Regions from separate parts of the Pseudomonas sp. TNT2022 ID642 genome, predicted to be linked through region 1. Evidence: predicted binding sites of a transcription regulator. Region 1 holds the regulator's gene; the other holds the start of a gene.
What was found. The regulator sigma-54, encoded in region 1, starts transcription at its own class of promoters, with help from an activator protein. The targets are predictions, from matches to a motif close to ANTGGCATNNANNTTGCTNT.

Region 1 (4,455 bases):
ACTGCCCGGCCACGCCAACGAATTTGGCCGATGCGCGGGCATGCAGGCCCAGCTTGTTGATGATTTCGATTTCCAGAGCAGGCATCGCGGTGTGAATCCTTTAAGTGAGGTCGCGGTGGCGAACCTGGACGTTCTTCAGGGTTTTCTGCAGGGCCTGACCCAGGCGTTCGGTCAGGTAGACGGAGCGGTGATGCCCGCCGGTGCAGCCAATGGCAATGGTGACGTAGGCGCGGTTGCTCGCGGCGAAACGCGGTAGCCATTTGTGCAGGTAAGTGAAGATGTCCTGAAACATTTCTTCGACCTCCGGCTGTGCCGCCAGGTATTCGGCCACCGGCGCATCGAGACCCGATTGCGCACGCAGTTCCGGCTTCCAGTAAGGATTAGGCAGGCAGCGCACATCGAACACCAGATCCGCATCCACCGGCATGCCGCGTTTGAAGCCGAATGACTCGACCAGAAACGCGGTGCCTGGCTCCGGCTGGTTCAGCAGACGCAGCTTGATGGTGTCGCGCAACTGGTACAGGTTCAGATTGGTGGTGTTGATCTTCAGGTCGGCGAGGTCGGCAATCGGGCCGAGCAGGGCGGTTTCATCCTGGATAGCTTCGGCCAGCGAGCGGTTGGCGTTGCTCAGCGGATGGCGACGGCGGGTTTCGGAGAAACGCTTGAGCAGAGTTTCCTCGTCGGCATCCAGATACAGGACATCGCACTGGATGTGCTTGCTGCGCACATCTTCAAGCAGCTCGGGAAAGCGCGACAGGTGGCTCGGCAGGTTGCGCGCATCAATGGACACGGCCACCAGCGGCTGCGCCAGTTCAGTGTGAATCAGCGCACGTTCGGCCAGTTCCGGCAGCAAGCCTGCCGGCAGGTTGTCGATGCAGTAGTAACCGTTGTCCTCAAGGACATCCAGTGCGGTACTTTTACCCGAGCCGGAGCGGCCACTGACGATGATCAAGCGCATGATTAGTGCCCGTTCTGCTCGTCCAGGACAACCTGATACAAGGCTTCGTTGCTCGCAGCGCTGCGCAGTTTATCGCGCACGTCCTTGCGATCGAGCATGCTGGCGATCTGACGCAGCAACTCCAGGTGCGCATCGGTGGCGGCTTCCGGGACCAGCAATACGAACAGCAGGTCAACCGGGGCGCCATCGATGGCGTCGAAATCGATTGGCGCTTCAAGGTGCATCAAGGCGCTGATAGGCGACTGGCAACCCTTGAGACGGCAGTGAGGAATGGCGATGCCGTTACCAAAACCGGTGGAGCCGAGTTTTTCACGGGCAATCAACGCCTCGAAGACATCTTGCATCTCCAGATCCGGCACTTCGCGGGCGATCAGGTTGGCAATTTGTTCGAGGGCTTTCTTTTTACTGCCGCCCGGCACGTTCACGAGGGAACGGCCGGGGGTCAGGATGTTTTCAAGTCGGATCATGGGGTGGGGGGGTTATCGACCGGTAGCGCCCTGAAGGAGGCTCTGGGTCTTTTCCTTATGCTTTTTGAGTTGGCGATCCAGCTTGTCGGTCAGTGAGTCGATCGCAGCATACATATCAGTATCTTCTGCGTTGGCGACCACTTCGCTGCCGGGTATATGCAAGGTGGCTTCGATTTTCTGCTTCAGCTTTTCGACGCACATCGTGACTTGCACGTTGGTGATCTTGTCGAAATGGCGCTCCAGTCGTTGGAGTTTTTCCTCGATATAGGAACGCAGAGGTTGGGTCACTTCCAGTTGGTGTCCACTGATGTTGACTTGCATACAGCTTCTCCTTCGTTGCCAGTGCATAAAGCGGCAGGCTGGATAGCCTGCCACTGGAACGCTGTAACGTGGCTTACATCAACCGCTTGCGTTCGCTCGAAGGCGCGATCCCGAGAGATTCGCGGTACTTGGCGACGGTGCGGCGAGCCACCTGAATGCCTTGTGCCTCCAGTAAACCAGCGATCTTGCTGTCACTCAACGGCTTTTTCTGATTTTCCGCTGCAACCAGTTTTTTGATGATCGCGCGGATCGCTGTGGACGAGCATTCGCCGCCTTCGGAGGTGCTGACGTGGCTGGAGAAAAAGTATTTCAACTCATAAATACCGCGCGGGGTATGCATGAATTTCTGTGTGGTCACCCGTGAAATCGTTGATTCGTGCATGCCGACCGCTTCGGCGATGTCGTGCAGGACCAGCGGCTTCATGGCTTCGTCGCCGTACTCCAGAAAACCGCGTTGATGCTCGACGATCTGGGTGGCTACTTTCATCAGGGTTTCGTTGCGGCTTTGCAGGCTCTTGATGAACCAGCGGGCTTCCTGCAACTGATTGCGCATGAAAGTGTTGTCGGCGCTGGTGTCGGCGCGACGGACGAAACCGGCGTATTGGGCGTTGACGCGCAGGCGCGGCACCGATTCCTGATTCAGCTCGACCAGCCAGCGCTCGTTGTCCTTGCGCACGATCACGTCAGGGACGACGTATTCGGCTTCAGTGGACTCGATCTGAGAGCCCGGACGCGGATTGAGGCTTTGCACCAGTTCGATGACCTGGCGCAGTTCGTCTTCCTTGAGTTTCATGCGCCGCATCAACTGGCTGTAGTCGCGGCTGCCGAGCAGGTCGATGTAATCGGTGACCAGGCGTTTGGCTTCAGCCAGCCAAGGCGTCTTGGCTGGCAACTGGCGTAATTGCAGCAGCAGGCACTCGCCGAGATTGCGCGCGCCGATGCCGGCCGGTTCAAACTGCTGGATGCGGTGCAGGACCGCTTCGATTTCGTCCAGTTCGATGTCCAGTTCCGGGTCGAACGCCTCAAGGATCTCTTCGAGGGTTTCGTCCAGGTAGCCCTGATTGTTGATGCAATCGATCAGGGTCACGGCGATCAGGCGATCGGTGTCGGACATCGGTGCGAGGTTCAGTTGCCACAGCAGGTGGCTTTGCAGGCTCTCGCCGGCGGACGTGCGGGTGGTGAAGTCCCATTCGTCATCGTCGCTGCTGGGCAGGCTGCTGGCGCTGGTCTGGTAAACGTCTTCCCACGCGGTATCGACGGGAAGTTCGTTGGGGATACGCTCGCTCCAGTCACCTTCCTCAAGGTTGTCCACCGTGGGTGCGGTTTCCTGATAGGAGGGTTCCTGGATTTCGATGGGCTTCTGTTCGGCGTTGTCGGCCATGGGGTCGGAATTGTCGAAGTCGTCGCCTTCTTCCTGGCGTTCGAGCATCGGATTGGATTCCAGAGCCTCCTGGATTTCCTGTTGCAGATCCAGGGTCGACAATTGGAGCAGGCGGATGGCCTGTTGCAGCTGCGGTGTCATCGTCAGCTGCTGGCCCATTCTCAAGACTAGCGATGGTTTCATGGCAGGGGCTTAACACCTTATTCGCCGGCGCTATGCGCCATCCACTACAGGGCGCCGGAGCGCCAAACTTAAGCAAATTATATGCCTGAAACTGAAGTGTTTGCCTAGAGCGCTGTAACAATTAAAGCGTATTAATTCCTGCTTGAATCGATACAGCGCCCGGGCGGCGCACCGGGCACTGTTACGCTTACAGGCGGAACTCGTGACCCAGATACACTTCCTTGACCAGATCGTTGGCCAGGATGGTTTCTGCATCGCCTTCAGCGATCAGTTGACCATCGTTGACGATGTAAGCGGTTTCGCAGATGTCCAGCGTCTCGCGGACGTTGTGGTCGGTGATCAATACACCGATACCCTTGGCCTTGAGGTGGTGGATGATCTGCTTGATGTCGCCGACCGAGATCGGGTCGACGCCGGCGAACGGTTCGTCGAGCAGGATGAATTTTGGTGCCGTTGCCAGCGCGCGAGCAATTTCCACTCGGCGGCGTTCACCACCGGACAGGCTCATGCCAAGGTTGTCGCGGATGTGGCTGATGTGGAATTCCTGCAGCAGGCTTTCCAGCTCTTTGCGGCGACCGGCCTTGTCGAGTTCCTGACGGGTCTCGAGGATGGCCATGATGTTGTCAGCCACCGACAGTTTGCGGAAGATCGACGCTTCTTGCGGCAGATAGCCGATGCCGGCCTTTGCACGACCGTGCATCGGCTGGTGGCTGACGTCCAGATCGTCGATCAGTACGCGGCCCTGATCGGCCTGTACCAGGCCGACGATCATGTAGAAGCAAGTGGTCTTGCCGGCACCGTTCGGGCCGAGCAGACCGACGATCTGGCCGCTGTCGATCGACAGGCTGACGTCACGCACGACCTGGCGGCTTTTATAGGCCTTGGCCAGGTGCTGAGCTTTCAGAGTTGCCATTACTGGGTTTTCTCGTCGGTTTTCTTCTTCGGCTGGATCACCATGTCGATGCGCGGACGCGACTCGGTGACCTTGTTGCCGGTAGCGCGACCGGCGCTGGCCAGTTTCTTCACGGTGTCGTAGACGATTTTCTCGCCCTGAGTGACGTTGCCGTCTTTGTCGACGACCTTGGCCTTGTCGATCAGTACGACGCGGTTTTGCTGGGCGTGGTATTGAATCGTCACGCCGTAGC
Region 2 (4,455 bases), on a different contig from region 1:
CGAATCTCCAGCCACGTCGCGTTGATGTTCTCCCACATGTCCGCGGTGATACGTCCGCGTACCGCATGAGCACTCGCCCGTGCCGCGCCGAGGCAGCTGTAGATGCTCGCCGGGTTGGCCGCATCGAGAGCGAAAAAATGCAGCAGGCGTTCAGCATGTAGCGCGCCATGGCGCTCCAGATAATCGTCGAGAGTGCCGGTGATCAACAGCGGCATGGCCAATTCGTGCAAACCATCGCCGCGACCGTCCTGCGGCATCAGCGACAGCGAATAACTGATGTCGAGCATCCGTGCGAGGTTTTCCGCCCGCTCCAGGTAACGCGACATCCAATACAGATCCGAGGCAGTTCTACTTAACATGGCAAGCTTCCTTCAATCCTCGACCACCCAGGTGTCCTTGGTTCCGCCACCCTGGGAGGAATTCACCACCAAGGAGCCTTCGCGCAACGCGACGCGGGTCAAACCACCGGGCACCACGCGGGTTTCGCGCCCGGACAAGACAAATGGACGCAAGTCGATATGGCGCGGCGCGATGCCGTTTTCGACAAAGGTCGGACAGGTCGACAACGACAGCGTCGGTTGCGCAATGTACGCGTGCGGCTTGGCTTTGATCCGTTCGCGGAAGGCATCGATTTCCGCCTTCGTCGACGCCGGTCCCACCAACATCCCGTAACCGCCGGAGCCCTGGGTTTCCTTGACCACCAGATCCGGAAGATTGGCCAACACATGGGAAAGTTCAGACGGGTTGCGGCATTGCCAGGTCGGCACGTTCTTCAGAATGGGCTCTTCGTCGAGGTAGAAACGGATCATGTCGGTAACAAACGGATACACCGATTTGTCGTCTGCCACGCCGGTGCCAATGGCGTTGGCCAGCACCACATTGCCCGAGCGATAAGACGACAGCAGCCCCGGTACACCAAGCATCGAGTCCGGGTTGAACGCCAATGGATCGAGGAACGCGTCGTCGAGGCGGCGGTAAATCACGTCCACCGCTTTCGGGCCGTCGGTGGTGCGCATGAAGACCTTGTCGTCACGCACGAACAGATCCGCACCCTCGACCAGTTCAACGCCCATTTCCCGCGCGAGAAACGCGTGCTCGAAGAACGCGCTGTTGAAGCGCCCCGGCGTCAGCACGACCACGCTTGGGTCGTCGATCGGACTTGAGCTTTTCAGGGTATCTAGCAACAGGTTCGGGTAGTGATCGATCGGCGCAATGCGCTGGGCGGCGAACAGCTCCGGGAACAGGCGCATCATCATCTTGCGGTCTTCGAGCATGTAGCTCACGCCGCTCGGTGTGCGCAGGTTGTCTTCGAGCACGTAATAGGTGCCGTCGCCATCGCGCACCAGATCGACGCCGGAGATATGCGAATAGATATCGCGGTGCAGATCCAGGCCTTGCATCGCCAACTGGTATTGCTCGTTGGCCAGCACTTGCTCGGCGGGAATGATCCCGGCCTTGATGATGCGCTGCTCGTGATAGAGGTCGGCGAGGAACATGTTCAGCGCCTTGACCCGCTGGATACAGCCGCGCTCGACGATCCGCCATTCGCTGGCGGGGATGCTGCGCGGAATGGTGTCGAAAGGAATCAGGCGCTCGGTGCCCTGCTCGTCCCCATAGAGCGTGAAAGTGATCCCGGCTCGATGGAACAGCAAGTCAGCCTCGCGTCGCCGTTGGGCCAGCAGCTCGTCAGGCGTGTCGGCCAACCAGCGGGCGAACTCCCGATAATGCGGGCGAACCTGGCCGCCGGCATCGTACATCTCATCAAAATAGGTGCGGATCATGCCGTACTCCTTGTCACCCGGACATACAGGCCTTCGCAAGGCCCGTGCCATCGGCATAAACGCTTTGATTTCAATCGGTTGGATATTCACGCCACAGACGCCGCACCATTCCTGTGCGGCAAATGCCCCAACCTGATTGCCCCCGCTTCATTGCGACGCACTGCATCGCCTATCACCAGCATAGTCAGAGTTGATTTCACTGCCCGTCGCTGCCTGCGGATAATCCGCGCATTCGCTGCAAAACTTCACAGGCCCGGCGCCATGAAGCGGCCAGCTCAACTGATCGGGATCGCCTCGGCGGCCCGCCCCGCTGCAACCCTGACCGGTTTCCTCTCCTTATCGGTCTTCCCTTTTAGCCACCCTCTCCGGTGGCTTTTTTTTGCCTTTTGGAAATGTTTTGAAAGCAAAAGCAAAAGATCGCAGCCTCCGGCAGCTCCTACAGGTGATCGGTGTAGGAGCTGCCGAAGGCTGCGATCTTTTGATCTTTAAAAATGGCAACGGCCAACCCAGAGGTCAGCCGTTGGTAATCAAATAACCTGAGATCAGTTCAAACGGTGGCGGTTGCGCACCTCCTGCTTTACGCCCCAACCCTCGATGATGCCACCCAGCGGTTCGACCACGGCGGAAAAGCCCTGCTCGAAGTCACCGATATCGTCATATGTCGCGTACATCACCTTGCTCAATTCCAACGCCCATGCGCCATCATCCCGCAGGCTGACCTGGGCATTGATGGATTCACCGCGAAATTTGCCTGCCGCCCTGCGCGCCCGCTCCTCGTCCGGGAAAATGGCGTAGAACTCGATGGGATGGAATCGGGAAAAATCGAAACCGCCTTCTTTCATGCGGCGCAGAACATTGCTGCTGATGTCTTCTTGATAGGCTGTGCTCATGAATCGTCCCCCTCGCATAGATGGATAGACTTTCCGTATTCCCGCCCCGGGCCTCTGGCCAAAGTACTACGGCAACGTGGTTGCACGCGGGAACAAGCATGTAGCTGACAAGACCAGACCTTAGCGATCCGTTCGCTGATCTCGCTTGCAGAGTAGCCCCAAGATAGAGCTGCTGCCAAGGCCTGGTGCTGAAGGTGACAAGAAGAATTTCAGATTGGGGTGATGCTGCGGATTTCGATGCTGTTCTGGGTTTTCAGGCTTTTCACGCCAGCATCGGCGGTGCGCCCTTCCAGATCGTTCAGGTCCAGTTCGGCGGCGACGGGCAGAAGCCGTGCCTTGATCAATCGAGCGGCCTCATCATCACTGGGGCATTCCGCGCGCTCGAACACCTCATCGACAATTTCACCATGATCGTCCACGAAAGTGACTTTCCACTTTTGCATCGGTGCCTCCTCGATCAAACCCGCAAATGGGCTTACACCTAAATCGACTGGTGCGCCGAAAGTTGGTTCAAAAGGATTACAGCGGACAAAGATGAAAAAAACGACATCTATCGTGTGGAGCAAACAAATGTGGGAGCGAACCGGCTCCCACAGGGGAGTTGCAGTGTTCTTTAGTCGTTGCTTGGCTTGTTGATCGCCTGCAGCACGTACTGTGGCAAGGCGAACGCGCCGATGTGGATTTCCGGGTTGTAGTAACGGGTGACGATGCCGCTGCCGATGAAGCGCTGTTGCAGGGTTTCACGGCTCAGCTTGCGGTAGGCCGGGTTGGTCGAACCCCAGGCAAAGGTCATCGAGCCGCCGATGTAAGTCGGCACCGCGGCCTGATAGAAGTGCCAGTCCGGGAACAGGCTGTTCAGGCGACCAGCCGTGGTTTTCACTTCGTCGATCTGCATGAACGGCGTGCCGTTCTGGGTCACGAGGATGCCGCCCTCGTTCAGGCAGCGATGGCAGGCCTGGTAGAAGTTCTCCGAGAACAGCACTTCGCCCGGGCCGATCGGGTCGGTCGAGTCGGAGATGATCACGTCGAATTTTTCCGTGGTGGTGGCGACGAAACGCATGCCGTCGTCGATCACCAGGTTCAGGCGTGGATCGTCGTAGGCGCCGCTCGAGTGGTTCGGCAGAAACTCTTTGCACATGTCGACCACGGTGCCGTCGATCTCGACCATGGTGATGTGCTCGACGCCGGCGTGTTTGGTCACTTCGCGGAGCATGCCGCCGTCACCACCGCCGATGATCAACACGCGCTTGGCGCTGCCGTGGGCGAGGATCGGCACGTGAGTGAGCATTTCGTGGTAGATGAATTCGTCGGCTTCGGTGGTCTGGATCACGCCGTCCAGTGCCATGACACGGCCCATGCGCGGGTTCTGGAAGATCACCAGATGCTGGTGTTCGGTGCGCACTTCGTGCAACAGTTTTTCCATGCGAAAACGCTGGCCGTAGCCTTCGTAGAGGGTTTCCAGGTACTCGCTGGTTTTGGTAACGGTCATGGTCAAGTGCTCCGATGAATGCGCGGGCGTCAATCGTGTGGACGATTGCCCGGGAAAGGCGCGCATTCTACGTTGCCGAAGATGACAGGTCGAACCTCACAACCACAATCCCTGTAGGAGCTGCCGAAGGCTGCGATCTTTTTATCTTGTTTTTTACAATCAACATCAAAAGATCGCAGCCTTCGGCAGCTCCTACAGGGGTATCGCGGTGTTAGGTGATTCAGATCCGCACGTTGCCGCGCGGTCCGGCAATCGCCCAGATGATCAGGCCCAGTACCGGCAGGAGGATGATCAG

Region 2: M5G26_RS10235 (circularly permuted type 2 ATP-grasp protein) is a predicted target of sigma-54. The motif match lies at 1,814-1,833, and genes of this name have one in related genera.

What each region holds. Positions count from the first base shown of each region.
Region 1 covers NZ_JAMDGW010000001.1:69,384-73,838, forward strand. Annotated here, with positions in the region: gene M5G26_RS00290 (HPr family phosphocarrier protein) at 1-85, opposite strand, end outside; gene rapZ (RNase adapter RapZ) at 101-958, opposite strand; gene ptsN (PTS IIA-like nitrogen regulatory protein PtsN) at 961-1,425, opposite strand; gene hpf (ribosome hibernation-promoting factor, HPF/YfiA family) at 1,438-1,746, opposite strand; gene M5G26_RS00310 (RNA polymerase factor sigma-54) at 1,820-3,310, opposite strand; gene lptB (LPS export ABC transporter ATP-binding protein) at 3,498-4,223, opposite strand; gene lptA (lipopolysaccharide transport periplasmic protein LptA) at 4,223-4,455, opposite strand, start outside.
Region 2 covers NZ_JAMDGW010000008.1:126,282-130,736, forward strand. Annotated here, with positions in the region: gene M5G26_RS10230 (alpha-E domain-containing protein) at 1-359, opposite strand, end outside; gene M5G26_RS10235 (circularly permuted type 2 ATP-grasp protein) at 372-1,781, opposite strand; gene M5G26_RS10240 (ribonuclease E inhibitor RraB) at 2,324-2,671, opposite strand; gene M5G26_RS10245 (hypothetical protein) at 2,881-3,114, opposite strand; gene speE (polyamine aminopropyltransferase) at 3,285-4,160, opposite strand; gene M5G26_RS10255 (PLDc N-terminal domain-containing protein) at 4,381-4,455, opposite strand, start outside.